2 linked regions of the Ruficoccus amylovorans genome follow. The protein of the gene in region 2 interacts with the protein of the main gene of each other region in a pairwise test. Links are inferred from orthologs where the notes say so. Each region holds a gene or a part of one and is shown on either strand. Other genes may lie near its edges.

What was found.
Region 1: the proteins of H5P28_RS18370 (region 2) and H5P28_RS14890 interact in binary tests that used the Escherichia coli proteins (3 or more experiments, as listed by UniProt). The link is inferred for Ruficoccus amylovorans from one-to-one orthologs.

Annotation. Positions count from the first base shown.
Region 1 is NZ_JACHVB010000043.1:50,263-65,366, reverse strand. Bases 784-3,663 are described here. They hold H5P28_RS14890 (glutamate-5-semialdehyde dehydrogenase), read right to left. Parts: upstream 2,923-3,663; coding sequence 1,645-2,922; downstream 784-1,644. Other genes in these bases: H5P28_RS14885 (PfkB family carbohydrate kinase), read right to left, coding at 3,248-3,663; H5P28_RS14895 (hypothetical protein), read right to left, coding at 784-1,275. Outside these bases: pssA (CDP-diacylglycerol--serine O-phosphatidyltransferase), read left to right, coding at 1-183; H5P28_RS14900 (nuclear transport factor 2 family protein), read right to left, coding at 257-643; more of H5P28_RS14895, read right to left, coding at 643-783; more of H5P28_RS14885, read right to left, coding at 3,664-4,144; H5P28_RS14880 (adenosine kinase), read right to left, coding at 4,370-5,356; H5P28_RS14875 (DUF6941 family protein), read right to left, coding at 5,353-5,757; H5P28_RS14870 (DUF4019 domain-containing protein), read right to left, coding at 5,830-6,273; H5P28_RS14865 (SET domain-containing protein), read left to right, coding at 6,657-7,202; H5P28_RS14860 (hypothetical protein), read left to right, coding at 7,214-7,498; H5P28_RS14855 (hypothetical protein), read left to right, coding at 7,672-8,277; holA (DNA polymerase III subunit delta), read right to left, coding at 8,358-9,452; H5P28_RS14845 (DnaJ C-terminal domain-containing protein), read left to right, coding at 9,740-10,735; H5P28_RS14840 (hypothetical protein), read left to right, coding at 11,305-11,556; H5P28_RS14835 (hypothetical protein), read left to right, coding at 11,728-12,006; H5P28_RS14830 (peroxiredoxin), read right to left, coding at 12,133-12,639; H5P28_RS14825 (hypothetical protein), read right to left, coding at 12,809-13,000; and 2 more genes. UniProt on the Escherichia coli protein: Catalyzes the NADPH-dependent reduction of L-glutamate 5-phosphate into L-glutamate 5-semialdehyde and phosphate. The product spontaneously undergoes cyclization to form 1-pyrroline-5-carboxylate.
Region 2 is NZ_JACHVB010000063.1:102,019-117,215, forward strand. The notes cover bases 6,951-9,923. They hold H5P28_RS18370 (sulfate/molybdate ABC transporter ATP-binding protein), read left to right. Parts: upstream 6,951-7,885; coding sequence 7,886-8,962; downstream 8,963-9,923. Other genes in these bases: cysT (sulfate ABC transporter permease subunit CysT), read left to right, coding at 6,951-6,956; cysW (sulfate ABC transporter permease subunit CysW), read left to right, coding at 7,038-7,889; H5P28_RS18375 (efflux transporter outer membrane subunit), read right to left, coding at 9,220-9,923. In the rest of the region: homoserine O-acetyltransferase MetX, read left to right, coding at 1-1,031; H5P28_RS18325 (23S rRNA (pseudouridine(1915)-N(3))-methyltransferase RlmH), read left to right, coding at 1,036-1,476; H5P28_RS18330 (methionine biosynthesis protein MetW), read left to right, coding at 1,602-2,240; H5P28_RS18335 (RrF2 family transcriptional regulator), read left to right, coding at 2,361-2,933; H5P28_RS18340 (YezD family protein), read left to right, coding at 2,930-3,115; H5P28_RS18345 (sulfate ABC transporter substrate-binding protein), read left to right, coding at 3,230-4,249; H5P28_RS18350 (hypothetical protein), read left to right, coding at 4,286-5,014; H5P28_RS18355 (M14 family metallopeptidase), read left to right, coding at 5,067-6,014; more of cysT, read left to right, coding at 6,054-6,950; more of H5P28_RS18375, read right to left, coding at 9,924-10,674; H5P28_RS18380 (efflux RND transporter permease subunit), read right to left, coding at 10,699-13,887; H5P28_RS18385 (efflux RND transporter periplasmic adaptor subunit), read right to left, coding at 13,965-15,197. UniProt on the Escherichia coli protein: Part of the ABC transporter complex CysAWTP involved in sulfate/thiosulfate import. Responsible for energy coupling to the transport system.

The sequences.
Region 1 (15,104 bases), on a different replicon or contig from region 2:
TTGCAGGTCCGGTACTTTATTGGTCTGATTATTCTGGTCGCGCTGATGTTCCAGTTCTGGCGCTTTTCCTTCGCGATCGTATTCCTGCTCTACATCTTCTGGGGCCTGTTCAAGAGCATGCAGCATCGTCGCCGGGACCGCAAAAACAGAGGAGCCGACGAACCCGAAGCGCCCGCAGCCTGAGCGCGTCAGCAGGCACTCGGGGCATTTCTCCAAAGGCATCCCGTCCGGATGCGCAGCATCCAGCGACCTGAGCTCAGGCGCAGCCGTACCAGTTGCGGAAAACGCTGATTTTGCCATCCGGGTCGAAGGCCAGGTGCAGCGCGTTGGCCATGTCGAAGGTCGAGCCGTCGCGGTTCTTACCGGCTACCCGCACGACACAGGCAATACTGCGGCCGGGCAGGTCCACAATGCGGTCGGTGTAGCGGGCCTCGAAGCTTTCCACCAATTCGAAGAAACGCCGGTACTCCTCCTCAATCGCCGCGGGGGTGGAGGCGGCCTTGGAATTCCAGGCGCTGGCGCCGTCGCCCAGCCCGTGAACCCGGTAGCTGTGCCCGGCGGCGAAACACGCGGCTACGGCGGCAGCATCTCGGGCGTTGACCGCGCGCCCGTATGTTTCCAACAGGGATTCGGGGCCCTCCATTAACCGCGCAGCAAGTCAAGCTCCTCGGCCAGGTCGCAGCAGCGCACCGCCATGTGTTCGAGCACGAGCCGCTTGCTCTCGTCGTAGGGTAGCCCGAACTCCAGATAGGTCAGGGTCCCGTCGCTGAGTTCGAGAAAGCCGTTGCCCTCGACCCATTCGGTTTCAAAAACCCGCTGGCGCTCGCGGCCGAAGAAGCTGGCCACTTTCTCCGGATCGTTGGAGCGGATGGAAAACTCCCGGTCAAAATCGGGATCGCCTGTCGGGGTGTACTTGAGCCGCCCGACCTGACCGAGCTTGGCCAGCGCTTTCTGCCGGGCAACGGTGAAGCGCAGTTTCGACGGAGCACGGGTCGCCACCCGGATGGCGATATCCGTCTGGCGTGTGTTGTCCAGCCCGTAGCCCTTGGGAAAGATCGAGATCTCACGCCCCCGGAAGCGGCCGTAGAGCGTCGGGTTACGCCGGTAGAGCCCCAGCATGGAGGCGGGCGGAACCGTCAACTCCAGCCCGAGCGTCTCGCCAAGCTGGCGCATCTGCACCTCCATTTTACGGAAATTGCGCAGGTGGGTCATAACGGCGGCCACGCACACGATGACGAACGCGCCCCCGACAACGGCTAGGAGAATCCATTCCATTTCCCACACTGTGAGCGCCCGGCCCGGCCTTGCCAAGCGTCTTTGACCTCGCTGGCATTATAAAATGCGGCCACTTGGCACACGCAGAAAGAATGAACCCCACGAGAACTTGCAACTCAGGCCACACCGCCCGTTTTTTGATATTCAAAAAGAGTTTAACAGGAAGGGCGGAAAGTAAGGAAGGATATGCCCCCGCCCTTATACAGTTTCTCCACAGAAATGGGATCTACCGACCAACCGCCTTGATCAAGCAAGGGATTAAACAGGAAGCACGAAACGCACGCCAAGGAAAACAGGTGGTATCCCTTTCCTTACTTTCCGCCCTTCCTGTTTGATATCTTTGAGCATCAAAACGCGTGAGAAACGGCTTTACTTGATCTGGCCGGTACCGTGGACCTGGTACTTGTAAGTGCACAGCTCACGCAGGCCCATCGGGCCGCGAGCGTGCAGGCGGTCGGTGGAAATGCCGATCTCCGCGCCCAGGCCAAACTCATTACCGTCGGTGAAACGGGTCGAAGCGTTGTGGTAAACCGTGGAGGCGTCCACCCCGGCCAGGAACAGCCGGGCGGCCTCCGCGTCGGCGGTGATGATCGACTCGGAATGCCCGCTGCCGTACTGGTTGATGTCCGTAATAGCTTCCTCGACCGAGTCCACCACCTTGATCGCGATGATCGCGTCCAGGTATTCGGTACGGTAGTCGTCCTCAGTCGCGGGCACGGTCGGGATGCCCGCGGGCTCCAGAATCGCCGCCGCCCTGTCGTCCACCCGCAGTTCCACGTCCTTCTCCCTCAGGGCGCGGGCGATGGCGGGCAACAGTTCAGGCGCGCAAGCCCGATGGATGAAAAGATTTTCCGCCGCGTTGCACACGCTCACGCGCTGGGTCTTGGCGTTGACGGTGACGGCGACGGCCATCGCCGGATCGGCGGCCTTGTCCACATAGACCGAGCAAATGCCATCGAAGTGCTTGATGACGGGGATGCGGCTGTTCTCCGTGATAAAGCGGATCAGCCCCTCGCCGCCACGGGGGATGATGCAGTGGACGTACTGGCTGAGTTTGAGCAGCTCGTTGAGCGCATAGCGGTCCGTCGTGGGGATGATCTGCACGGCGTGCTCGGGCAGCCCGGACTTTTGCAGGGCCTGGCGGATGAGCTCGGCCAACGCCAGGTTCGAATGGATGGCCTCCTTGCCTCCGCGCAGGATGCAGGCGTTGCCGCTCTTGAGGCAGAGCACGGCGCAGTCAACCGTCACATTCGGGCGCGACTCGTAAATAATTCCGATTACGCCGATGGGCACACGCACCTTGCGGATGTCGAGGCCGTTCGGGCGCACGGTGCGCTCCAGCTCCTCACCCACCGGATCGGGCAGCGCGGCCACCTCGCGCACACCGGCGGCCATCGCCTTGATGCGCTCGGGGGTAAAGGTCAGCCGTTCGATCATCGGCTTGGCCAACTCCAGCGAACGCGCGGTCGAAAGGTCACGGGCGTTCTCGTTCAGGAGCAGGGCCGCGTTTTCCTCGATCAGATCGGCAAGGATGTTGAGGGCGCGGTTTTTCTGCTCCGTGCTGAGCACAGCCGTCTGCAAGGCGGCCGCGCGGGCCTGCCGGGCGATGCCTTCAACCAGTTCGTGGATGCTGTCCGTCTCCTTCATGGGTATGCCTCGATAAAAACCGCCACCCTACCGCTCACTTCCCCAAAACGCAAGCCGGACATGGCCCTTCCCGAGCGGCGCCGGGATCCTGCATTTGGGGACAAGCGTTCGGGGAAATCGCATGGCTACCGCGTACAGAGGCTGGGATTTAACAGGAAGGCCGGAAAGAACGACAAGCTCATTCGGAGATGTTGCCTTCCTCACTTCCCGTCCTTCCTGTTAACAATAGCAACAAGGACAGGATACTTTCCGATTTTACCATTTCAGGTTTCAAATGGTATAATCCGCGGCATCCGGGAAATCCGTGGTTAAAAAAGCGAAAACGTCAGCCTCCGGCTCGTTCCCTCTCCAACCCGGCGATCAGCGCCCGTGCGGAAAAGCCCTGCACGGTGATCGCGGCAATGCGCGCCCCGGCCTCCATAGCGACGCGGAGGGCGGCGGCGTCACGTTTCTCGGCAACGGCCAGCGTCGCCATGAGCGCCCCGGCGAAGCTGTCCCCGGCCCCGGTGGGATCGACCGGATTTTCCACCAACTGCGCGGGCACATGCCAATCCTCCCGCTGCGCAAAGCCCAGCGAGCCGCGCGAACCGAGCTTGACCACGGCAAACTCCGGCCCGAGCGCCAGCAGGGCGCGACCAGCACGGTGCGGGTCCGGCTCGCCGGTAAGGAGGGTGGCTTCCTCGTCGTTGAGCAGGAGCAGGCGGGTCCGGCGGATCATTTGCAAAAGCTCGTTCCGGCGCTCGCGGATCCAGAAGTCAATGGTGTCGAGCGCGACAAACGGTTCGCCCGCCATCTGATCGAGCACGCGCCGCTGGAAGTCGGGCCGCATGTTGGCCAGCAGCAGAAACGGGCAGCGCCGCTCGGCTTCGCTCAGGCGCGGGCGGTAGGACTCTTCCACGTTCGGGTGCAGTTCCAGGGTTTTGCGCTTGTCCGGGTCCGCGTGATAAAGGCATTTCCAGGCAAAGGTCTTCTCGTCCGCGAGCACGACCATCCCGGCAGTATCCACCCCAAGTGATTCCAGACGGTCGCGCTCGGCCAGCGGAAAATCACCGCCCACCACGCCGAGGAGGCGCGGCTTCAGGAAAAACGCCGCCGCCAGCGAGGCGAACCAGGCCGAGCCGCCGATCTCGTGGCGCACCTCACCGTCGGGCATGACAAGCGTGTCGAGACCGAGCCCGCCCGTCACGAGCAGGGAGGAAGTGGTTGAGTGCGGGTTGTCCATAGAGCCGGAGATGCCGATACCCTAAATACCCGCCCCTGCCCCGTCAACGCCGACGCAGAGTCCGGCTGGACCAGCTATCAGGGGTAGCGGCCTTTATGGGCTCCGTAGGGGCAGCGCCCCTCAATGTCCTGTGCGGTCACGCACCGGGGTTTGGGGGCGCAGAACCCCCAAATTTAATGCAAGAACTTCGGTAAGGGTACACCAGGCTCGCTCAGGCCACGTGGCTCAGGCTTCGAGCAGCTTGCGAACGCCGGGCCAGCGGTCGTGCGGGATAGCCGCACCCATGACCTGGACGATTTCCGCGCCCATGACCGAGCCGTAGTGGCCGCAGGTCGCCAGTGGACGCCCGCGCAGCCAGCCGTAAAGGAAGCCCGCCGCCCACAGGTCGCCCGCGCCAGTCGTATCGACCGACTGGTTGACCAGCACCGGAGCGATTTTCTCCAGGGTCTTACCCTGCTGAATGAGCGAACCGGCCTTGCCAAGCTTGACCACGGCGACTTCGCACATCCCGGCCAGTTCGGCCACCATCTTTTCGTAGTCGGTCGAGTCGAACAACGCGCCCGCCTCGCCTTCGTTGGCAAAAACCACGTCCACGTACTCGCTCAGGATGTCGGGCAGGATGTCCTTGGTCGCCCCGACCACCTCGAAGGAGGCCAGGTCGATGCTGACCGTGCACCCGGCGGCCTTGGCCGAGTTGAGCACCTTGAACATCAGTTCGCGGTTAAAAAGGATGTAGCCCTCGATGTGGGCGTGCCGACAGCCGCGGAAGTCCTCCACGCTCACCTCATCCGGGGAGAGGGTCATGGCCGCGCCCAGGTCCGTGCGCATGGTGCGCTCGGAGTCGGGCGTCACGAGGGACAGGCAGCGGCCATTGGGCACCGCGCCCACCTTGAAGCGCGAGCCATCGCCGCCGAGTTCTACGAAGCGGTCCTTGTAAAACTCGCCGCCGGCGTCGTTGCCGATCTTGCCGAGGAAGGTCGTGGGCAGGCCCAGCCGGGCCACAGCCACGGCGGTATTTCCGGCGGAGCCGCCGGGGGCTTCGGTCATGGGAGACTCGACCTGGGCCATCAATTCGCCCATCGTGGTGGCGTCCACCAGTTCCATACCGCCCTTTTCTCCGGGGATGGAGGCGACGAAGGTCTCTTCGACCTGGGCAAGACTATCAACAATCGGCGAGCCAACGCCGATCAGTTCAAACTGTTTTTCACTCATAATGTCGGGGGATTGCCAAGGGCAATGACTCCAAAGGACGTCACAAGGATGGGCTCGTCGTCAACCTCAATCGCCGCCGTGTAGTCACCGGGTTGGTCGAAATGGACATTCTGGAGCTGGTTGATAATGTGGATGCGGTGCAGCGGGCTCTTCGATTCGAAGGGTCGCGACACGGACATGAGCGGCTGCATGCCGGGCAGGCCCAGTGAGAGATTCAGCGTATGCTCACCCACGCTGACATCGGTCAGGCTGATGAACCAGACCATCTGCGGATGCACGACCGGAAAGTCCCGCGCCCGCAGGCTTGAGAAAATGCCCATCAGGTAGTGCTTGCCGGTGGACGGCTCGACGTGCACGCCGTCGCAAGTGGCAAAAATCAGCAGTTGAGGCTTCGATTGCATGGCGGGCGACCCTGACAGTCCCGCCCCCGAACCGCAACGCATTATCCCCGCCGGTTAAAAAGAAACGAGACGTCACTTGATATAGTAACCGCAGACCTGCCAGGCCGTCCCCTCGGCGTTGAGCATCGGGGTGACGGTCTCCAGCGCGGTGTCCTCGCGCCCGGCGAACTTCGTCTCGAACTGCACGACGACGTATTCCCCCGGCGGAGCATCCGGCAGCGCGTCGGTGTAAAAGAGTGCCTTGAGCTTGCGGCTCTCGACCTTGCCCAGCGGGGTCCGCACCTTTGCCAACAGCTCGACCCACTGCTCCTTCGGGATCGCGGTGCGGAAGACCGGCGCGGTCGCTTCCCAGCTCTCGGCGTACTTGCCGCCGTCCACCAGCGCCAGCCAGGTGTCAACCGCCTCGCGCCCGGCGATCTCGCGGTCCGGCAACGCCCAGGCCGGAGCGGCCAGCGAGAGCAGGAGGACGAGCGCGGCACACAGGCGCACGGCAGCGGGCGGCAGGACGGACTTCATCCCCCAAAGCCTGCCCCCTCTCCCACCCGCTGTCGAGCGTATTGCTGACGGCGGGAAATGCCCTCCCCCGACCCGGAAACCGGTCCGCACCCCCGCCGGAAAATTTGCAGAAAACCTGCATTGAAATCTCGACATTTCGTCTAAATAAGGACACATATTTTCTCCGTCGATATAACCGTCGCGAGCGGTCCGTTACCGGACCCGCGGCAACCTTACTCAACGCAACACAACCACCTTCAATTCTTGGCTTGAACGCCCGGTTTTTGTTCCTGTGGTCAAACCCGTTGTGGAGACAGGGACAGTGGAGCAAAATATCGGCTGCGGACGGAGTCAACTCCGTCGGGATTGCGTGATCGGCCAGTCGATTCCCTCACTGATCCATCATGCCTAGAAACGTACTCTCTCTCAAACCCGCCGCCAGTGTCCTCGAACGCTACGCGCAAGTCCGGCCCAGCCCCATCCACGGTTGCGGCCTTTTCGCCCGGACGTTTATTCCCGCCGGGTCCGTCTGGTGGAAGGCCACCCTCGACAACGTGCTCCTGCTCAGCCGCGCCCATCTGGAGACGGTGGCCGACTCGCGCACGAACAAAACCATCAACGGCATCCTCAACGCCGCCCGCGTGTACGGCTACTACTCGGCCCGGCTGGACAGCATCATCGTCTGCCTCGACAACGCCCGCTACGTCAACCACTCCAACGAGCCTAACTCCGGCGCTCCAGCTGACGGCGACCCGCTGTGCTCCGTCGCCCTGCGCGATATCTTCGAAGGCGAGGAGATCCTGGAAAACTACGGTCACTACGACCCGTGCCCGTGGAGCGATCTGACCTGCTCGCCCGAAGTCAGCGAGCCGCGCCCGCGCCGCCGCACGCTCCCGCGCGCTCTGGTCAAAAACGTGGTCATCCCCGCCCCCAGTTTCCAAGCCAATTAACCAAGTCCCTTATGCTGTGTGCAAAACCGGCGCGGCCCGTTCCGCGCCGGTTTTTTTGTGCGCCCCAACCCGGCTCCAAGCGCACGATCCACGCAACAGCTCCCGACGGCACGCCTCTCGTAATCGAGGCCACCGGCGAGCCCGTCACGCCTCAAAGCGGGATCCGTTCAGAGTTCACGCTCCAGCGCGACCAAGCACACTCCTTTGGTGGACTGACCTCCACCCACACCAGCACCGACAAGGACGGCAACGAAACCACCAGCCAAAGCCAGCGTATATTCTGGTTTCTGTGGTAAGGTTTCTCATCGCGTATCCGTTTTTGGATACAGCAGGACCAACCTCTCGTTCCTTTCCTTCACAGGCTGCCCCAAGCCTCCGGCTTCACACTGCCCTCCGCCTTGCAAAAAAGGTTCGTCCCCCGGCGGCGGAACGGCCACAGTGGCGTTTCGTACTTTTCATCTGCCCGCCCATGCCCCGCCTGAGTTTACGCCCGCTTGCCACCTTTTTGTTTATCGTCGCCGCCTGCCAGCTACGGGCCGACGACACCCCGCTGCCGCCCGAGACATTCCCGGCGAACGACGCCATCATCGAGGAGCTTGTCCAGAACGCGCCCCGGCCTTACCTTGACCGGCTCGACCTCAGAAACGTCCGCCCCAAGCTGCGCGAACTCCTCCAGGCCAACCCGATCCTGAGCGACCCGCTGCTCTCCCGCTACAAGAACGCCGAGAACATCCTCATCGGCTTCGACGCGATCATCGCGGGCAAGCCCGTCCGGCTCTCCACCCTCATCGGTCCCGGCTGCGAGACCAGCCTTTCGACCTTTGAGGACTACGTGCTCAGCGTGACCGCGATCAAGCTCATTCCCCAGCCCTCCCAAGGCGGAAACCTGCTGCGCCTGGAGGCCGAAATCCAGCTCGTGGACCTGCGCGACGGCGGCACCCGCGACAGCCGCCTCGTGGTCAACGCCGTGCTCCGGCGGGGCGTACCCCTGGATCTTGTGCGCACGCTGGGCACCGAAGGCTCGGACTGGCTCACCCTCGACGGCAACCAGTATATCCCCTGGATCCTCTGGTAACATCTCCCCGACCGGGGGTAGGAGCCTTTCTGGCTCCGTAGGGGCGCAGCCCCTCAATCGGATCAAACGCCGCGCGTTTGCTAGGAGAGGCAGCGGATGGCGAGGTCGCGCATGACGGCCTCCTGGTCGGTGGGACGGCGGATGAGATCCTCGAAGGCGTGCATGAACTCAAGCTGGAAGTCGATCAGGCGCTTGAGCGTCAGCTCGCGGGCGGAGGGGGCGATTTTGTTGCCCAGGTACCAGAGGTTCTGCGTAAAAACGTTGAAGGAGGACTTGTCGTCGAAGCCGCCGAAGTGCTTCGCATAGGTGCGGGCGGCGCGGTCGAACTCGGGCTTGGCGAAGCCGCGCGGGCTCAGCCGCAGCTCGCCCCCGTCCATCATCACCCGCAGTTGGATCATGAGCCGGTTGCGGTTCTGCATGGAGGCGATCAGCGGGCGGGCCTCGGAGTTGGTGAAAAAGTGCCGCCGGAGCGCGTCGAGGGTCCAGCGCAGGTTGAGTGAGAAAAACGCCTCCGCCGCCTCGAAAAAATCCCCTTCGCCGAAGGCCGGGACCAGTTCAGCCACCAGCCCCTCCACGATCTCGCCGCCGGAGCCGACGTAGGTGGCGAGCTTGCGCGTCTCCTCCAGAATCAGCCGGGTGTTGCCCTGGACCTTGGCCACGAGGGCGGCGGCGGCACGCATGCCCATCTGCGCCTGAAGCTGCTCGGCCTCGGCGCGGGCCAGCCCGATGAGGGAATCCTCGTCGTTGGCCCCCTTAAGGTCGCGGAAATCGGCGGCCTTCTGGAACCACTTGAACTCCTTGCGGCGGCGGTCCACCGGAAAGGCGGTCACGATCACCTCGACCGCGGCCGGGTCAAGGGTTTCGAGCACGGCTTGCAGGTCTTCGACCAGCTTTTTCGTGCCCTCGGCGCGGCCCGTGACCGAATCGGCCAGGAAATTCACGTCCTTGAGCCAGACCACCTTCTTGTCCCCGAACATGGAGAGCGTCTGCACCGAGTCGCGAAAGCGGTTCACCACCTCCTCGACCTCGCTCATGTTCTGGGCGGCGGCCTCGACCGTTTCCTTGGAAAAATCGTCGGCCAACTCGCGGGTTTTTTCGGCAAAAAGCGCCCGCCCCTCCTGGGCGACGAGGAAATCGTCGTCTCCGCAAATGAAGGTGAAAGCCGGTCCATACATGCGTCCGACTATGCCAAGGCCGGGCCGCCGGGCGCAACTTCAATTTCCGGGTTACCGCCCGACAGGAAGCAGGCGATGCGTCAGTTGCCCTCCGGCTACTCGCCCCAGACCCCGCATAGAGTCTCAAGTGTCCGGAATGCTGGAGCAGCATCCCCCTTAGCCACGCCATCAAACGCTGATGGACAGTCCCAAATGAAGTCGGAGGAAGATTTCTGATTTTTCCGGATTTCTGCCTTCTCTACCCCCTTGATTCTGCAGGAAAATTGTTTCAATGTAGGCGAGTGTCAGTGAGATACCGAGACTACTACGAAGTACTGGGCGTGAGCCGCGAGGCCAGCCAGGATGAGATCAAGAAGGCTTTCCGCAAGCTGGCCCGGGAATACCACCCCGACCACGCCAAGGACGCTGACAAGGCGAGCGCCGAGGCCAAGTTCAAGGAGATCAACGAAGCCTACGAAGTTCTCAGCGACCCGGAAAAGCGCGAGAAATACGACGCCCTCGGTAGCAACTGGCAGGCCGGAGCGAACTTCACCCCGCCTCCGAGCTGGGGCGGTCCCGGCGGCGTGCGCTTCAATACCAGCGGGGGCGGCGGCCGCGATTTCCACTTCGGCGGGACGGGCTTCAGCGACTTTTTCGAGCACATTTTCGGCTCCCAGGGCGGCCGCGGAGGCGGCTTCGAGTATCAGGATTTCGGCGGTGGAGACGGCTACGAGGGTTTCGGCACGGGCGTGCCGCGCGCGCGCCGGGGCGCGGACCTCACAGCCGACCTGCTCGTCTCCCTCGAAGAGGCCAACAACGGCTCGACCCGCGAGATCAGTCTCAAGCGCCCCGAGGCCAGCGGCGGCACCCGGGTGGAAACCCTCCGCGTGCGTGTCCCCGCCGGGGTACGCGAGGGCCAGCAGATCCGCCTCGCGGGTAAAGGCCAGGCAGGCCGTAACGGCGGACCCGCCGGCGACCTCCTGCTCACGGTCAAGCTGGAGCGACACCCGGATTTCCAGGTCGAGGGGGCCGACCTGGAGTACGAACTCGAAGTCATGCCCTGGGACGCCGCCCTTGGCCGCAAGTTCACCGTCCCTACGCTGAAGGAGCGCGTCTCGGTCACCGTTCCCGCTGGTTCTCCTTCGGGCCGTCGCCTGCGGCTGAAAGGGCTTGGGATGAAAAAAGCGGATGGCACCCGGGGCGACCTCTACGTCGTCATCATGGTCAGCGTTCCGCCCGCCAAGACCGATACGCAGAAAGAACGCTGGGAGCAACTGCGCCAGGCTTATACCGATTCCAAATAGATTTGAGGGTTATGGGCCCTTATGCGAGCGGGTATTTTTATCAAAAAACACCCGCTGGGGCTCTCGCAAAAACCTTTTGAAACGGAACGTCGTTCCTTTGCAACAGCGGCAACCTTCAAGCCCGGGGAGAATCGGTATTACCCGGTACGGTTGCTGTCTTTACCCGCCTGCCATCTATGGCTTTTGAGCTTTAAACAGGCGAGAAAGGGTGCGTTTCAGCGTGTTTGGTTTTTCCGGACGCTCCAGGCATCCAGATAAAATGAAGGCGGAGCGCCTACCCCTAAACGCTCCGCCATTTGTTTTCTACTTTATCTCGTTGCTTGTTACCCCATCTCCCGTAGGAGAAGTCGTAAAAGTTTATGTTGCCAATAGAACCATTATTTTGGGCCAAGTCAATATTTTCTTTTTATTTTTTTAAAATTGTTCGGTGTATCAAGCAAATGTAAAAATGCGATAATAATACACAATCTGGTTAATTTTTCAAAAAAACAGTTTAAATTTCTGCCTAAACCGATACTTAGTGTCGAGTTGAATTTCAGTGTATGCTTTAAACGATAGATTCACAGGGTATGCTTGAGGGATTGTTTTGGATTTTCATTGCTGTGCTGATCGGGGTTCCCGCCTCGCTCGGTTGCTATCTGGTATTGGCCAACTCCGATAAGCTCACGGTCAAGTACCAGAATTATCAATTAGCACGCACCATGCAGCCGCTGAAGGATGAAGACTTCAGCAACATGCCCCGCATTATCTGGCTCCTGAAAGCCGTTGGCGTCCTGCTTTTAGTGTTCAGCGCAGGCGTCGTTTATTACGTAACCACGTGATCTGCTGAATCACTTTGTTCGCTGTGCCCATCATAATCGGGCAGACCGCAAGGCCTGCAAATCCCCCCGGTCCGGAAAAGCCCCTATTTAGCGATACCTCCGTACAGAATTGGCTTCCAAGAGGCCTTCGGAATTACATAATCAGGGTGTTTTCCTTAACACTCAGCACACATGATCGCACGGGTTCTGACACTTTTACCTTATCTGGTTCTGCCTGCCTTGGTTTTAATTCCAGCTATTATCGGGGCGCACCTGCTGCTGAGCAACGGTGACATCCTGGTCGAGCGCTACCAGCGCCTGGTCTATAATCTGACTCAGGAGCAGCCTGAGGAAGAGGGAGATCATCAGGCTATCATCCGCTACAGCCGTTTGATCGGGATATTCGCCCTGGTCTTCAGCCTCTGCATGGCAGCACTGAGCTACTACTATTTTTTCGGACGCACCGCATGAAGTTGTGTCAGTTTCCGGCTTAAGAGTTGGCCGGAGCAAGCGTTCGTCTCCCGGTACACTGCCAAAATGACAGTCGGGACGGTAAACCGATAATGAGAGGGCGATCCGCTCCGCTCCTTCGCGAATTTACTCTCCAAGCGCCTTGAGGGCTGCCAGGGCATCCTGTGCCTGCTGCTTGGTCGAGGCTTTGTAATCCAGCCAGACGATTTTGCCGTCCCGGATCAGGTAAGCCTGACGCGAGGCAAAACCGAGCTTGTGCGGCACGCCGAAGGCGTCGGCAAGCTTACCGTCAGGGTCGGCGATGAGGATAAAAGGCAGCTTGTACTTTTCGGCAAAAGCTTTCTGGGAGCCGACCGAGTCCATGCTCACTCCGATGACTGTCACCCCGGCATCAGTCAACTCGGTGTAAGCGTCGCGGAGACTACAGGCCTGAGCAGTGCAGCCGGGCGTGTCCGCTTTCGGGTAAAAATACACCAGCGTCGTGCCGTCGGCGTAAATTTTGGCCAGATCGACCTCGTTACCGTTTTGGTCAACCGCCGTCACCACCGGGGCCGGATCGCCCACTTTGAGGGGTTCGGCCTGCGCCACGCTCAGTCCAAGGACACCAGCCAGAATCAAAAGCGGATTTTTCATAACTCACGTAGTGTATTTGCTTCCCGGCGGTGTGCAAGCGCTCCCACGTTCTTTTCTGCGGACGCGAAGACAAACGATCTTTCTTTGGAGCATGTCTTCAAATTACGGAGTGAGTCGGCCCGGGGCAAAACAGCCCGCAGCCGTTGGCCGACAACGCTAGCCAGTAACATCAACGCCTGAAAAGTCGCCGAAAAAGGTTTTCTTCCCGGCTGTTGCGGCTCCGTGCGGCCTCGGCCAGCAAGCCCTTGCCCCCGACGCTCTCCGGTTCGGCGGAGCGGGGCGGGATGGCGGTCCGGGTCTCGCACGACACGTTGTTGAGCATGGAGAGGTCGGGCTTACGACGGGGTGTGGCACGTATCATCCTCCCATATCAGGGCATAAGCATATTTTTCTCAATCCATAGTTTACACAAATAATCCTTATGCCGTCAGCCGCCGAATCCCGTAGCTTCCTCCGCCTAACCCTGTACCCGTAGTCAGGATAACTCCCGGTCGGCCGCCGCTGACAACTTAACGCCCCAGAGACGGTTTGGAGAGCCAGTTTCATGTGCATCACGCACCCGGTCGTACTGGGATGTCAAGACTCGTCCCCTTCGCGGCCTGACAGACGACAATCTCAAAAAACCGATGGGTCTTAAAGCCTTTTACTGGAAAACTTTACAGATTTTTTACACACTCGGGATTTCCGTCATTATTAGTATTATTCCGGGCCTTTCTAGGTTGACAGGAGTAGTTTCATTCCTAGGGTCTGGGCCTCAAACATACTTATAGGCACTATGAATAAAGCTACTGCATCCGTCCTGTTTTTCGTCGCCAGCTTCGGGTCCGCCCTGGCGGAAACCCAGACCTGGCGTTTCACCGGCGCGCTAAACTATGTTTCCAGCAGCCTGGGAAGCTACTTTTCTGTCGGAGATTCGCTCAATATCAGCATGGATGTCGATACGAGCGTAGCCGTGTACAACCCGGCCCGCCTCCAATATGACCAAAGCGGCGGTCAATACCGCGATGCCATCAGTAACGGTTCCGTAACCGTTGACGGCTGGTACGACGCCCAGTTCGAAAGCGACACCAACCTCAGCGGCGAGATCGTTGTCACCAATAGCAACACAGACGCCTTCTCCGGCTACGATCAGGTGACCATGAGTTTTAACCACGGTATCTCACCAGATTCCGTGACTGCGCCGGATGTCGGAGCATATGAGGTTTCCAGCATCGAGTTCAACTTCACTCAGGATGTCGCCCCCTTTGACATGGTTCTCGGCAACGATGCCACCTACCCGGACGCCAATATCGCTTTTCCCGTTTTGGGCGAAAGCTTCTTCCCGAATGAGTCAACCAACACTCCGTACCACTTCATCATCCGCTTCGCCGGCAATGGCACAGACTATATCCGCGGCAGCCTGACTGCCGTCCCCGAACCCTCCGACGGCATCTGGCTGATGGCCGTGGCCGGGATGGGCGCACTGGCCTGGCGTCGCCTGCGCAGCGAGCGCAAGGCCGCCTGAGTTTTTACCCAGCATCTGTTTCTACCGCAAACGAAGGGGAGCCGAAAGGTTCCCCTTTTGCGTGGGCGCGGGGGACGGCTCACGGCGCAGAAAAGCGTGCAGTGCGACGGCCAGTTTCGGGCCGATGCCCTCGACTTGTTGCAGGTCGTCCACCCCGGCCTTACGCAGGCGCTCCAGCGAACCGAAGTGCTCCAGCAGGGCCTTGCGGCGGACCGGGCCAAGCCCCTCGAACTCGTCCAGCACGGTCTCGCGGATGCGCCGGGAGCGCAGTTGGGCGTTGTAGCCGTTGGCCAGGCGGTGGGCCTCGTCACGCAGCCGCTGGAGCAGCCGCAGGCCCGTGTCGTGATGAGGCAGGTTGAGCGGGTCCCGCCCGTCGGAAAAGATGACTGTCTCCTCCTTTTTCGCCAGGCCGATGAGCGGCGGCATCTCCAACCCGTGAAAGAGGAAAGCCTTCATCGCGGCATGAACCTGCCCCTGCCCTCCGTCGATCACCACGAGATCAGGCATCGGACGGCCCTCGTTTTTCAGGCGCAAGTAGCGGCGGCCGACGACTTCCTCCATGGCGCGGAAATCGTCGTTGCCGACGAAACTCTTGATCTGGTAACGGCGGTTCTGGGCGCGGTCGGGACGGCCTTCGGCGAAGTACGCCATCGAGGCGACCACGAAGGAGCCGGAAATGTGCGAGATGTCAAAGCACTCCATGTGGCGCGGGAGCGTGGGCAGGGCGAGCGACTTTTGCAGTGAGACCATCGCCTCCTGCGGCGCGTTCGGCAGTGGCAGCGTCGTCCGGGTAAAGCGCCGGGCCGGTTCCAGCGTCGCCTCCATCGCCTTGACCTGGTCGCGCAGTTCCGCGGCTTTTTCGTATTCGCGGGCTTCGGCGGCGGCGGCCATTTTTTCGCGCAGACGGGCCAGCCATTCGCGGGATTTGCCCTCTAAAAAGGCGCAAGCCTCGTCCACAAAG
Region 2 (15,197 bases):
TCAACGCCGCCCGCGACAACGCTATTTTCATCTTTCACGCCCTCAGCGGCGACCACCACTGCGCCGGGGTTTACTCCCTCCAGGACCCCAAGCCCGGCTGGTGGAACAACATGATCGGCCCCGGCAAGCCCATCGACACCAGCAAGTACTTCGTCGTGGGCAGCAACTGCCTCGGCGGCTGCCAAGGCTCGACCGGCCCCTCCTCGCTCAACCCCGAGACGGGCAAACGCTACGGCCTCTCCTTCCCCCAAGTCAGCATTCGCGACATGGTGCGCGCCCAGCGCCGCCTGCTCGACCATCTCGGCATCGAGAAGCTCCACTGCGTCATCGGCGGCTCCATGGGCGGCATGCAGGCTCTCCAGTGGGCCATCGAGTACCCCGAGCGGGTCAACTCCGTCATCGCCATGGCCACCACTTCGCGCCAGCGGGCGCAGTCCATCGCGTTCAACGAGGTGGGCCGCAGCGCCATCGTGCAGGACCCCGGCTGGCACGAGGGCGACTACGAGCCGGGCAAGGGCCCGAATGTCGGCCTGGCCGTCGCCCGCATGATGGCCCACATCACCTACCTTTCCGACGAGGGACTGGAGCGCAAGTTCGGGCGCGAGCGCAAGCGCGTCCGCGAGGCCGCCCCCGCCACGGGCGGGTTTTTCGACGTGGAGTTCGAGGTCGAGAGCTACCTGCGCTATCAGGGCAAGAGCTTCGTCAACCGCTTCGACGCGAACACCTACCTGTACTTCACCAAGGCGCTCGACCGCTTCGATCTGGGCCAGGGCGGCCCGCTGGAGGATGTGCTGCAAAAGATGCAGGCCCGTGCGCTCGTGGTCGGGTTTACCTCGGACTGGCTCTTCCCGCCCGAGCAGAACCGCGACATCGTCCACGCCATGCTCCGCTGCGGCAAAAACGCCAGCTACGCCGAAGTCAACATGGACCTCGGGCACGACTCCTTTCTCATCAAGGCCCCCGAACTATACGAGCTGGTCAGCGGCTTCCTTTCCGCCGACGAGGGCCACCACCACCCTCACCGCCACTAGGCCGATGCGCGTCAACCTCCTCGTCGTCGGCAAGCTCAAGGAACCCTCCTGGCGGGAACGAGCCGAAGAGTACGCCAAGCGCCTGCGCCCCTACGTGACGCTCGACATCACCGAGCTTCGCGACGCCGACGCCACGCGCGAGGGCGAGCGCATCCTCAAGGCGCTGGAAAAAGGCCACGGGCAGGTCTTCGCGCTGGCCGAAGAGGGCAAATGCCGCCCCTCCGCCGCCCTCGCCCAGACCCTCGGGGAACTTCGCGACGGCGGGCAGGATGCCACCTTTATCATCGGGGGTGCCTACGGACTGAGCGACGCGGTCAAGGCCCGCGCCGATGCCCTCCTCTCGCTTTCCCCCATGACTTTTACCCACGAAATGGCCCGCGTTGTCCTGCTGGAGCAGATTTACCGCGCCTTCACAATTCTCGCCGGCACCGGCTACCACCATTAAAAATATAAGTTTGAGAGTTTGAAGGTTTCAGAGTTTGAAAGTTGTTTTCAACCGTCGGCCCGCTAAACTCCTATCGCTTCGCCCCCCACTCTCAAACCTTCAAACTCTCAAACTCTCAAACTTTAATGAAACGTTCGGCCATCAAGCGCGAAGTCGATTTGCAGATCCTCGGCGACTGGGTCAGCGAAGGCGCGCGCGTGCTCGACCTTGGCTGCGGGCGGGGGATCTTCCTCGAATACCTGCGCCAGACCAAGCACACCTGGGGCGTCGGCGTCGACAACCAGATCGACAAGGTCAACGGCTGCATCAAGCGCGGAGTCAGCGTCTATCAGGGCGACATCGAGCAGGCCCTGCGGCAGTTTCCGGACGGGTTCTTCGACTGGGTGCTGTGCTCGCGCACAATTCAAGAGCTGAGCCGCCCGCAGGACATCATCCACGCGTCCCTGCGCGTGGGCAAGCGCTTCGCGGTCGGCTTCGCCAACCACGGCTACTGGCGCAACCGTCTGCACCTGCTCTGGCACGGCCGCCGCATCATCAACGAGGTCTTCCCCGAGGGTTGGGGCGAAAGCCGCCGCCTGAACCCCATCGCGGTCGGCGATTTCGAGGACTTCTGCGCCCGCGAAGGGCTGACCATCACCCGCCGGGCCTACCTGCGCGGCGATTGGCACACGCCCTGCAAATTCCTCCCCGGCCTCTTCGCCGGGTATGTGTTGTACGAGATATCCCGTCCGCAGGTTCCTTCCGCCGAGTCACCGCTCTCCTGAGATCGTCTCATCCCGATCAGCTTATCCGACGGCAATTCCGCCCTGGCTTTTTTCGGCAGTTGTGCAAAATCGCACTTGCAATCTATACGATTTTTATAAACATTAGAAAAATAACCACTGATGAACTTAACCCGTAAAGGCGAATACGCGCTGCGCTCTCTCATCAAGCTCGGCATTGCCCACGAGATGGGAAAGACGCACCTGTCTGTCTCCGAACTGGCGCAGAGCGAAAAGCTCCCGCTGAAGTTCCTGGAACAGGTGCTCTTCCATCTGCGCGGCGCGGGCTACATCGAGACCAAGCGGGGCAAGTTCGGCGGTTACTTCCTGGCACTGCCCATGAACGAGATCCGCATCGGCGACATCGTCCGCCTGATCGACGGCAAGCTCGCCCCCATCGCCTGCGCCAGCCTCACCGCGTACGAGAAATGCTCGTGCCCGGACGAAACCCACTGTGGCCTGCGCATGCTCATGATCGACGTGCGCAATGCCATCGCCAACATCCTCGACCGCTACAGCCTGGCCGATGTCGTCGAGGTCACCATGCGCAAACTCCGCCGCGACGGCGTGGCGCTGCCCTTTGAACCGGGCGACGGCACTGCCCCCGCCGTGGAGCTGCCGGAAGACTTCAACCCGGTCGATCCCCGCGACGGCCTCATGGCCGAACTGGCCAGCAAACACGGAGGCAAGCCATGAACCGCACCGCCACCTCTCCCTCCGACACTCAGTCCTGGCAGCACCTCGTGATCGAGAAAGTCGCCAGCCTGCGCTTCGGAGTCGTCCAGATCGTCGTCCACAACGGCAAAGTCACCCAGGTCGAATGCACGGAAAAAACGCGCTTCGACGACTCCGCCGACACCCGCCGGGTATCCCGGTAAATTTATAGCTCAAGGCCATCCGCACAAGCGGACGCCACCCTTTTCACCACACCACGCATCCACGCGGCTGACCGGTCAACCGGAGGTTTCGTTCCCGAAAGGAAAGAACCCACCATGCACCGCATCAAACAGCTCAGGCGGGCACTCGCCCTGATGCTGGCCAGCATCTTTGCCCTCAGCCCGGCCACCGCCCTGGCCGCCAAAAAACTCCTCAACGTGTCCTACGACCCGACGCGTGAGTTTTACAGCGACTACAACAAATACTTTGAAAAGTACTGGCAGGACAAGACCGGTGAAAAGGTCACCATCCGCCAGTCTCACGGCGGCGCGGGCAAGCAGGCTCGCTCCGTCATCGACGGGCTCAACGCCGATGTCGTAACCCTCGCGCTGGCCTACGACATCGACGCCATCGCCGAGCGCACGGGCAAGATCCCGGCCGACTGGCAGACCCGCCTGCCCAACGCCAGCTCGCCCTACACCTCGACTATCGTCTTCCTCGTCCGCAAGGGCAACCCGAAGCAGATAAAGGACTGGGGCGATCTCACCCGCGAGGGCGTCGAGGTCATCACCCCCAACCCGAAGACCTCCGGCGGCGCGCGCTGGAACTTCCTCGCCGCCTGGGCCTGGGCGCTCGATCACTACGACGGCGACGAGGACAAGGCTCGGAAATTTGCCACCCAGCTCATCCGGCACGTGCCCGTGCTCGACAGCGGAGCGCGCGGAGCGACCACAACCTTCGTCCAGCGCGGCATCGGCGATGTCCTGCTGGCCTGGGAAAACGAGGCCTTCCTCGCCCTGGAGGAACTCGGTCCCGGCAACTTCGACATCGTCGTGCCCTCGGTCAGCATCCTGGCCCAGCCGCCCGTGACCGTCGTCAACGGCAACGCCGAAAAGAACGGCAACCTCGAACTGGCCACTGCCTACCTGGAGCAGCTCTACTCGCCCACCGGCCAGAAGCTCGCGGCCAAACACTTCTACCGCCCCAGCGAGCCGCAGTACGCCGACCCCTCCGACCTGGCCCGCTTCCCCGAGGTCAAGCTCGTCACCGTGGACGAGGCCTTCGGCGGCTGGCAGGCCGCGCAAAAGCGCTTCTTCGCCGACGGCGGTATCTTTGATCAGATCTACATCCGATAAGCGTATCCATTTTCAACTACACTAAAGCCACCTACCATGAACAGAACCCTCGATCCCAAACACCGCGCGGCCATGCGCCGCCTTGTGCTCGGAGCCGTCGAGCACTGCGAGATCTCCCGCCACCTCATCGGGAGTATCGCGCAGACCTTTACCCATGACGGCGTCAAATACGGCATCCCGGCCTTCACCTTTTTCGGCCCGCAGGAGAACGACGTGGAGACCCGGTTCGTCGGCCTCATGGCCGGGCGGAGGGCCGGTGACGGGCTCAGCGCCGAGGTCACCCTCCAGCTCATGGAGCGGCTGCTGCTCCAGCCGGGCTTCGCCGCCGGGCTGTGGCTGCGCACGCTGCCGATCATAAATCCGGTCGGACTGGAAGACCCCGAGTCACTCGCTCCCGCCTATGAACCGGCAGTCCTTCGGCTTAACCTGGAATGCCCCGACGGTGTGATCGAAGTCTCCTCCACCCGGCGCAAACGCCTCGTCATCGGCATGCGCAGCGACTGGAGCGGGCGCGGCGGCGCGCTCGCCGCCGCCGACGACATGAACCGTCTTAGCGCGGAACTCGGCGGCATTGAGCGTGAGGAAATCCCTCCCACCCAACTTCCGTACAACGCCCGCAGCCCGTGGCATCTGTACCTCGGCTTCCCGGAGACCTGGAGCTCCAACCAGGCCACCCACCTCGCCAGCCAGTACCTGCTGTGCTTCTTCCGGCGCTGGCGCGAGCTTTCGCTGACCGAGCAGAGCCGCGCGTCGGGCCGGCACTGACCTGCCCCGCGAAAGCATTTTCACATTCCCCTTTTAAAGACACTTCAACGCCATGCCATTCACGCTGTTTAAATCCGACCGCAAGGTCCGGTCTCTTGCCGACCCGCTGGCACCGCTTCTCACGAAGCCGCGTCCGGCGAGCACGACCACAGTCCCCTCCCGCCAGCACTCATCATCCTCACTGCCAGATGCCCAGCCCGCCACCGGTGACGACGGCAGGCTGGGCGCGGCAGGCCCGAACCTGACCTTCACTATGCAGGAAGGCGTCTTCACCGCCCGGCTCGGGCGGGCCGAGGACGCACACCCCGGCCTTAGCCGCCACCGGATCGGCACGGTCGAGGCCGACGGGCTCACCTTCGCACTGGAGAAAACTGTCCTCCGCGGCCCGTCCAAAGAGGGCGCCCCGCACCGGCGCATTGCCCTCGTCACGGGGTTCCACGGCAATGAACCCGGCGGCCCCCTGGCCTGCGGACGCCTTTACACTGACTTCCTCCGCGATGCCACCCGCTTCGCCGGACTTGAGCTCCATCTCTACCCAGCCAGCAACCCGTGGGGCCTGCTCTTCAGCCACCGGGGCAATGCAGCCGGGCACGACCTGGCCGGTGACTTTGGCCAGGGTTCACAAGAGCCCGAAACCCGCGCACTTGAGGAAGATTTCGTCCGCGAACAATTCGACACCTTGATTACACTCTTTACGGATGTCGCCTCGCACGGCCTTTACGCATACACAAGTGAAAAAGCATTTTGTCATGATTTTCTGATACAGGCGATAGAAAGCGCCCGACTAGATTTTTCCCTGCCTCCCGGATTAACTTTCGACGGATTCCACCAATCTCCCATTAACCCGTCCGAAGCCTTTCCCGGCAGCCCGAAGCTCCCGGCGAACATATTGAAGCAACCCGGCGAGATATTACTTGAGTTGCCCGGACGCGCCAGCCGTCAGCTTCAAGGTAAAGCCGCCGCCACCATCGTCCATGCCATACTCGAACGGTTGGCCTGAGGCAACCTTGCCAACACCGCCTTCAGAAAGCACACAGCGATGAGCCTCGTCATCAATTCGCTCTTCTTCGACCGCAGGCGGCGTAAGCAACTGCGGGAAGGCAAGCTCTCCGCTTGGGCGCGACCGCACCGGGTCTTGCCCGGCTTCGCGCTCACCATGGGTATCACCGTGACGACGCTCTCGCTCGTCGTGCTGCTGCCGCTGGCCGCCGCTTTTGTCATGGCCGGGGGCATGAGTTGGGCGGGGTTTTCGGAGGCTGCCTTCTCCCCCCGCGTCATGGCCTCGTACCGGTTGACCTTTGGTGTAGCCTTCGCGGCGGCAGCAGTCAATGCGGTCTTCGGACTGCTTGTGGCGTGGGTGCTCACGCGTTACCGCTTCCCGGGGCACAAGTTGATTGACGCTCTGGTGGATCTTCCCTTCGCGCTCCCGACTGCCGTAGCGGGGATTTCACTCACGGCCATCTACTCGCGCAACGGGTGGATGGGTTTGTGGTTGGAAGAACTCGGCATCAAGGTCGCCTTCACCCCGCTGGGTATCGCTGTCGCCCTTGTCTTCATCGGTTTGCCCTTCGTCGTGCGCACACTCCAGCCCGTCATTGAGGAGCTTGACCGCGAACTGGAGGAAGCCTCCAGCACGCTCGGGGCGGGGCGCTTCACGACTTTTCGCCGGGTGATATTTCCGCTGCTGCTGCCGCCGCTGCTGACCGGGTTCGCCCTGGCCTTCGCGCGTGGCATCGGTGAGTACGGTTCGGTCGTCTTCATCTCGGGCAACATGCCCTTGCGCACCGAAATCGCTCCGCTGCTCATCGTGACCAAACTCGAACAATACGACACGCCCGGAGCCACCGCCATCGCCGTGGTCATGCTCGCGATTTCCTTCGCCCTGCTCCTGGGCATAAACCTCCTGCACCGCTGGAGCCGCAAGCGGCTCGGCGACCATTAAACTACTATGGCTGGCACCACACAATCCAGGCTCGGGCGTATCCAAAAATCGATACAGGGCGGCCTCGAACCCTCCTGGCCGCTGCGAGCACTCTTGATCGGAGGAGCACTGCTCTTTCTCGCCGTGATGCTTCTACTCCCGCTGGCTGCGGTGTTCTTCGAAGCGCTTCGGCGCGGGCTGGAAGCGTTTATGGACAGCTTCGCCGACGAGGACGCGCAGCACGCGATCAAGCTAACCCTGTTGGTTGCAGGCATCGCGATCCCGTTTAACACGCTGTTCGGCCTGTGCGCATCGTGGGCCATCGCCAAGTATGACTTCCCCGGCAAGAGCGTCCTGCTTACGTTGATCGACCTGCCCTTCGCGGTCTCACCCGTCATTGCGGGCCTGATCTACGTACTCCTGTTCGGGGCGCAGGGCTGGCTCGGCCCGTGGCTGGCGGAGCATAACATTCAGATCATCTTCGCCGTACCGGGCATCGTGCTGGCCACGGTCTTCGTCACCTTCCCCTTCGTCGCCCGCGAGTTGATCCCGGCTATGCAGGCGCAGGGCAACGACGAGGAGTTGGCCGCGCTCACCCTCGGCGCCTCCGGCTGGCAGACCTTCCGACGCGTAACCTTGCCGAACATTCGCTGGCCGCTGTTTTACGGTGTGGTTCTGTGCAACGCGCGGGCCATGGGAGAGTTCGGCGCGGTCTCCGTCGTCTCCGGCCACATCCGGGGCGAGACCAACACAGTCCCTCTCTACGTAGAGATTCTCTATAACGAGTACAACTTCGTGGCGGCCTTTGCCATGGCTTCGCTGCTGGCGCTGCTGGCGCTGGTCACGCTCGCCGCCAAGTCCTTCATCGAATGGCGTGTCCAGCGGGCCGACCGCGCCCGCACTGGCGAGCGCCTGCCGGACAATACGCCCGTCCACAAACTTCAGCACTCATGAGCATCCTCGCCACTAACATTTCCAAGCACTTCGGCCCGACCGCAGCGCTCGACGACGTGACGCTCGAAGTCGAAAGCGGCCAACTCGTCGCGCTCGTCGGCCCCTCCGGCTCGGGCAAAACCACGCTCCTGCGCATTCTCGCCGGACTCGAAACCCCCGACCCCGGCAGCGGCGAAATCCGCTTCCACGGAGAGAATGTCAGTGGCCTGCCCGTACAAAAGCGCCAGGTTGGTATGGTCTTCCAACACTACGCTCTTTTCCGCCACCTCAGTGTTGAGCAAAACATCGCCTTCGGCCTGACGGTAAAAAAACGCGTCGAGCGCCCCACCCGCACGGCCATCCGCGCCAAGGTCGATGAGCTGCTCCACCTCGTCCAGCTTGACGGCCTGGGCAAGCGGCTGCCCTCGCAGCTTTCCGGCGGGCAGCGCCAACGTGTCGCCCTGGCCCGCGCCCTCGCCATCGAGCCGCGCATCCTGCTGCTGGACGAGCCCTTTGGTGCGCTCGACGCCAAGGTCCGGAAGGACCTGCGCCGCTGGTTACGACACTTCCATGAGTCGATTAAACTGACCACGGTCTTTGTCACCCATGACCAGGAGGAAGCCCTCGAACTGGCCGACGAGGTCGTCGTCATGAACCGTGCGCGTATCGCCCAGGTCGGCCCGCCGCAGGCGGTTTTCGACCGGCCCGAGTCGCCGTTCGTGATCGAGTTCATGGGCAACGTCAACCGGCTGGAAGCCGGGATGGCAGCTAACGGTAGCCGCCCTCATGACCAGCTCTACGTACGCCCGCATGATGTCGAGATCCGCCCACAGGGCGAGCACGGCACCCTTCCGGCACGCGTGCTGCACATTTTCTCAGCCGGGAGTGCCGGGCGCCTTACCCTGGAGCGCCTGACCAACCGCGAGCTGATCGAGGCCGAAATTTCCCGCGCCGAGCTGGACGAGCTTCAACTGAGCGCAGGGCAGGAAGTCGGCATCCGCTTCCGGCACATCCGGCTCTTTGCCAAGACGGCCGAAGGTCGACAGGAACTGGTCGAAAACGACGAGCTGGCCCACTCACTCAACCAGGGCTGACAAGCTTCCCGCACCTGGCTTGACAAACAAGGGTTTTAGCAGGAAGGGCTGCAAGGTCGTTAGGTGGGCTAACTCATCCGACGGTTCCTCGGCTATGTTTCCATGCCGTCAGTTTACTCTCCTCCCCAAAAGGACGTTTCTGGCCGCGCAGGGAACGGGGGCCCGTTGCTACGGGCGTAGCGCGGTATGTGGGTCAGCCTTTACGAACCCCCGCTCCCTGCGCGGCCAGAAATTATGTATTCAAGAATAACTACAGATCAGTTCACAACGGCGTCGGATTCGCCGCCGCCGGGCTCATCCAGTGGCTGCCAACCGCCACCGAGCACGGCGTAGAGCTTTACCTGGTTGCTCAGGCGGACCAATTCAAGCGAGACCAGCTCAAGCTGGGCGGCATAGAGCTCACGCTCGGAGTCGAGCACGCTCAGGTAGCTGTCGAGTCCACGCACGTAGCGCACGTTCGAGAGGCGGTTGACCTCCGACTCGGACTGTACGAACTCCCGCTGTGCCTCCAACTGCTGGAGGATGGTCCCCCGCACGGCCAGCGCGTCGGCTACCTCGCGGAAGCTTGACTGAATAACCTGCTCGTACTGGGCGATGGCTATCTTCTTATCCGCCTCGCTCACGCGGACGGCGGCCCAGGTGCGCGGATCGAAAATCGGCATCGTGATCTGAGCGCCGTAGGCCCACATGCCCTGACCAGACTTGAACAAACCGGAAAGGTCACTGCTGGCGGTACCGGCGGCAGCGGTCAATGAGATGCGCGGAAAAAAGGCGGCACGGGCCGCGCCGATGTTGGCGTTGGCGGCCATGAGCTTGTGCTCGGCTTCGATGATATCGGGGCGGTTGAGCAGCACGAGCGAGGAAACCCCGGCGGAGATCGGCGCGGGCGGCTCGATCGAGTCGAGGTCGCCGGGCAGGAGATCGGCGGGCACAGTCGTACCGGCCAGCAGGTTGAGCGCGTTTTTATCCACCGCGATCAACTGAACAAACGTCACCAACGAAACCTGCGCGGCATCCACCTGAGCCTGCGCCCGGTGCACATCAAGCAGCGGGCTCAGGCCACGGTCGTAGCGGCGCGTCACGAGGTCGAGCGCATCCTCCCGTGTCTTCAGCGTGGTCTTGGCCAGTTCGAGCCGGGCCTGGTCGGCGGCCAGTGTCAGGTACGCGGTGGCAACCTGCGAGACCAGCATGGTCTGCACACTACGGCTGGCCTGCTCGGTGGCGAAGTACTCCTGCAAGGCAGCATCGGACATACTGCGAATGCGCCCGAACAAATCCAGCTCCCACGAGGCGAAGCCGAAGTCCGCGCTGTATTGAGAAGCTGTGACAGAGGTATTCGAGTAGGAGAGGTCCGCCGGAGTGCGGGCACGGTCTGCACTGGCTCCGGCGTTGACCGTGGGCAGCAGCGCCGAGCGCTCGATGTTGTAGAGCGCGCGCATGCGTTCGATGTTGAGCGTCGCCACCCGCAGGTCGCGGTTGTTTTCCAGCGACAGGGTGATGACTTCGCGCAGCTTGGAGTCGGTGTAGAACTCCGCCCAGGGCAGGTGCCCTGCCGCAGGAGCGGAGGAAACGGCGTCGTCGGCCTGGTAGGCCCCTCCCTCCGGGAAGTCAGCCGGGATGGGCGCTGGCGGGCGTTCGTAGTCCGGGGCCATGCTGCACCCGGTCAGGAGTGCGGCGGTCGCGGCGGTCAGGAAATATACGTGCTTGTTCATGGAACTGAGCGTTGGAAGGCCATTCTAGGAAGCGGGCTGCTGCTTACTGGCAGACTCCTGATTACGGGCGGCCTGTTCCCGTTTCTTTTTGCTGAAGCGCCGACCAAAGCGTTCCACGATCACGTAGAACAGCGGCGCGAAAATTGTGACAAGGAAGGTCGAGGTCACCACCCCACCGATGACGCTCGTGCCGATCGCCATCTGCGCTCCGGCTCCGGCCCCGCTGGCCATGGCCAGCGGCAGCACACCGAAGCCGAAAGCGAGCGAAGTCATCAGGATCGGGCGCAGACGCAGCTTGGCCGCCTCCAGCGTGGCGTCAAAGACCCGCATACCGTCGTCCAGCCGCTGCTTGGCAAACTGCACGATCAGGATGGCGTTCTTTGTGGTCAGTCCGAGCGTGGTCAGAAGACCGATCTGGAAGTACACGTCGTTGGGCAGACCGCGAAGGGACGAGGCGATCACGCCCCCGATGACCCCCAGCGGCAGCGCCAGCAGGACGGAGACCGGGATGGTCCAGCTCTCATAGAGCGCGGCCAGGCAGAGGAAGATGACCAGAATCGAGAAGGCGTACAACGGCCCGGTCTGCGAACCGGCCTGCCGCTCCTGATAGGACAGGCCGTTCCAGTCGAAGCCGATGCCCTCGGGCAACTGATCGACAAAGCTCTCCATCTTCGCCATCGCGTCCCCCGAACTGCTGCCGGGGCTGGGCTCGCCCAGGATGTTGATCGAAGGGAAGGCGTTGTAGCGCTCCAGCTTGGGCGAACCGTAGGACCAGTAACCCGTCGCGAAGGAGGAGAACGGCACCATCTTGCCCTGCGTGTTGCGCACGTAGAGTCTTTCCAGATCCTCAGGCTGCATGCGGAAGGGTGCGTCGGCCTGCACATAGACACGCTTGACGCGGCCGGCCTGGATGAAGTCGTTCACATAGGCGCTGCCGAAGCTGGCCGAAATCGTGTTGTGGATGGCGTCGATGGGCACGCCGAGCGAACCGGCCTTTTCCCAGTCCACATCAATGCGGTATTCGGGCACGTCTTCGAGGCCGTTGGGACGGACCTTCATCAGTGTCGGGTCCTGCGCGGCCATGCCCAGAAGCTGGTTGCGGGCCTCCATCAGCTTTTCGTGGCCGAGACCGCCCCGGTCGAGCAACTGGAAGTCAAAGCCCTTGGCGTGTCCCAACTCAAGTACCGCCGGGGGCGGGAAGGCAAAGACAAGGCCGTTGCGGATGGTCGCAAAGTGCTCGGTGGCACGGGCGGCCACGCTGTTGACATCGAGGCCGGGCTTGTCGCGGTCTTTCCAGTCACGCAGCTTGATAAAGGCCAGACCGGAGTTCTGCCCGCGACCGGAAAAGCTCTGGCCGGAGATCGCCATACAGGATTCGACCGCGTCGGCTTCGTCCTCGGTGAAGTAGCGCGAGACCTCGCGCATGATTTCACGGGTCTGCTCCAGCGTGGAGTTACCCGGCAGCATGGCCTGCACCATGAGCACGCCCTGGTCCTCATTCGGGAGGTAGGCAGTGGGCATGCGGACAAAGAGCCAGCCCATCGCCACCGTGATCAGGATAAAGGCGAAGACATAGCGCAACTGCTTGCGCAGAGCCTGTCCGACCACGCGCAGGTACAGGTCACGCGAGCGGAAAAAGATCTTGTCGAACCAGACGAAGAACGGACGGAACAACTTGAAACCGGACTCCGCTGCTTCGTGTCCCTTTTCCACCGGCTTGAGCAGTGAAACGCATAGCACCGGGGTCAGCACAAGGGCGACGACCACGGACAGCAACATGGCCGCGATGATCGTGACGGAGAACTGCCGGTAGATCACCCCCGTCGATCCGGCGAAGAACGCCATCGGCCCGAACACCGCCGAGAGCACCAGGCCGATACCAATCAGAGCCGGGGTGATTTCGTCCATCGACTTGCGGGTGGCTTCGAAGGGCGGCAAGCCCTCCTCGGTCATGATACGCTCGACGTTTTCCACCACCACGATGGCGTCGTCCACCAGCAGGCCGATGGCCAGCACCATGGCGAACATGGTCAGCATGTTGATCGAGAACCCGAACAGTCCGAGCACGGCAAACGTCCCCAGGATAACCACCGGCACGGCGATGGTCGGGATGAGCGTGGCGCGCATGTTACCCATGAACAGGTACATGACGAGGAAGACGAGGATGATCGCCTCGAAGAGCGTCTTGACCACTTCTTCAATGGCCACCTCGACAAAGGGTGTAGTGTCGTACGGATACACGACCTGAAGCCCGGAAGGGAAAAAGTGGCTCATCTCGTCCAGACGAGTGCGAATGTTATTGGCCGTCTCCAGCGCGTTCGCCCCGGCAGCCTGACGGACGGCCAGCGCGGCGGCGGGCAGGCCGTTGTACTCGTTCTCGACATCGTAGGACTCCGCCCCAAGCTCGGTCCGGGCCACATCACTGATTCGCACGATGGAGCCGTCCGGGTTGATTCGCAGCGGGATCTGCGCGAACTCCTCCGGCGTCTTCAGCAGGCTCTGCACGATGATGGCGGCATTGAGCCGCTGGCCCTCCACGGACGGAGTGGCCCCGAACTGCCCGGCCGAAATCTCGACGTTGTAGGACTGCAAACCGTTAATCACATCCTGCACCGTCATCTGATATTCGGTCAGCCGATCGGGGTCCACCCAGATACGCATGGAGTACTGCGTGCCGAAGACTTCGACTTCGCCGACGCCGGGCACACGAGAAAGGACTTTTTCGAGATTGGACTGGGCGTAGTCACGCAGGTCGTTGCCGTCCATGCTCCCGTCTTCCGAGACCAGGCCGACGATCATCAGGTAGTTCCGGGTAGACTTGCTGACCTTGACCCCCTGGCGCTGCACCACTTCGGGCAAGCTGGCCATGGCGAGCTGAAGCTTGTTCTGCACCTGAGACCAGGCCATGTCGGGATCGACACCGGGCGCGAAGGTCAGCTCGATACGCGAACTGCCCGAGGAGTCGCTCGTCGCGCTCATGTACAGCAACTGGTCGAAGCCGGTCATCTTCTGCTCGATGATCTGGGTGACGCTGTTCTCCACCGTCTCGGCGGATGCCCCCGGATAAAACGCGGTGATCGCGATGGAGGGTGGCGCGATCGGCGGGTACTGCGAAATCGGCAGGATGTAAATGCCGAGCAGACCGGCCACCATGAGGATGATGGCGATGACCCAGGCGAAAACGGGACGGACTAGAAAGAATCTTGATAACATGACGGCAATTCGTGTTTGGCCTGGCGGAAGCGCCCCCGTCTGGGAGCGCCCAACCGCGGCCCGCTATTGGCAAACGTTTACTCGGCAGCCGGGGCGGTCTTCTCCGTGGATGAGTCCTCCTGCGCGGCGGGAGCCGGAGCGGTCGCGGGCCCGGCATTCGGATCAAAGGCGATGGTCTTGACTTCGGCGCCGGGGCGAACCTTCTGCGAGCCTTCGACGATGACCCGGTCCCCCGCCTTCAGGCCCGAAGTGACCAGCCAACGCCCGTCGATTGAGCGGTCGATCTCCAGCAGCCGCTGGATGACGGTGCCCGATTCATCCACCACCAGCGCGACGGCCTCGCCTTTTGGGTTACGGGCCACGCCCTGTTGGGTGATGAGGACAGCCTTGTCGTTGACACCCTCCTTAACCTCGACGCGCACGTACATCCCCGGCAGCAGGAGACCCTCGGGATTCGGAAAAACCATCCGCAGGATAACCGATCCGGTGCTCGGATCGACCGTCACTTCCTGAAACTGGAGCGTGCCCTTGTGCGGGTAACGGGTGCCGTCTTCAAAGATGAGCTCAACCTCGCTGAGCGTTTCGCCCGAGCGGTCGAGATTTCCCGCGTCCAGATGACGACGAAGGGCCAGCAGTTCGCTGGTAGACTGCGGCACGTCCACGTAAATCGGGTCAATCTGCTGGACTGAAGCCAGCGCCTGCGCCTGATAGGCCATCACAATCGCGCCGTCGGTGACCGAGGAGCGCCCAATGCGACCGGCGATGGGGGCGCGAATCTTCGTGTAGTCCAGATTGATCTGCGCGGTCAACAACGCGGCCTTGGCCTGCTCAATGGCGGCCTCTGCCGCCAGCACCGAAGCCTGCGCCACATCGTAGTCCGTCGCGGCCTGGTCACGCTCGGAGGCGGCCACCGCCTTCTCCTCATAAAGCGCACCGTAGCGCTCCTCATTGATCTTGGCCAGGGCGAGTGTGGCCCGTGCCTGGTCGGCGGCCTTTTCCGCAGCGGCCAGATTTGCTTTCGCGCTGGCCACCTCGGCCTCGAACGGGGCCGCGTCAATCTGATAAAGCACCTCGCCCGCCTCAACGTCGGCCCCTTCGGTAAAGAGCCGCTTCTGCAACAGGCCACTGACCTGCGGACGGATTTCCGCCACCCGGTAGCTGGCCGTACGCCCCGGCAACTCCGTCCTCAGGACTACTGTCTCCGGTTCGAGTGTCACCGTGGTTACGAGCGGCTTGGGGGCGGCGGCTGGAGCCTGCTCGCCACTGTCGCAGCCAGCCAGCAAAAGGCAAACGGCGGCAGCGCCGGCAGG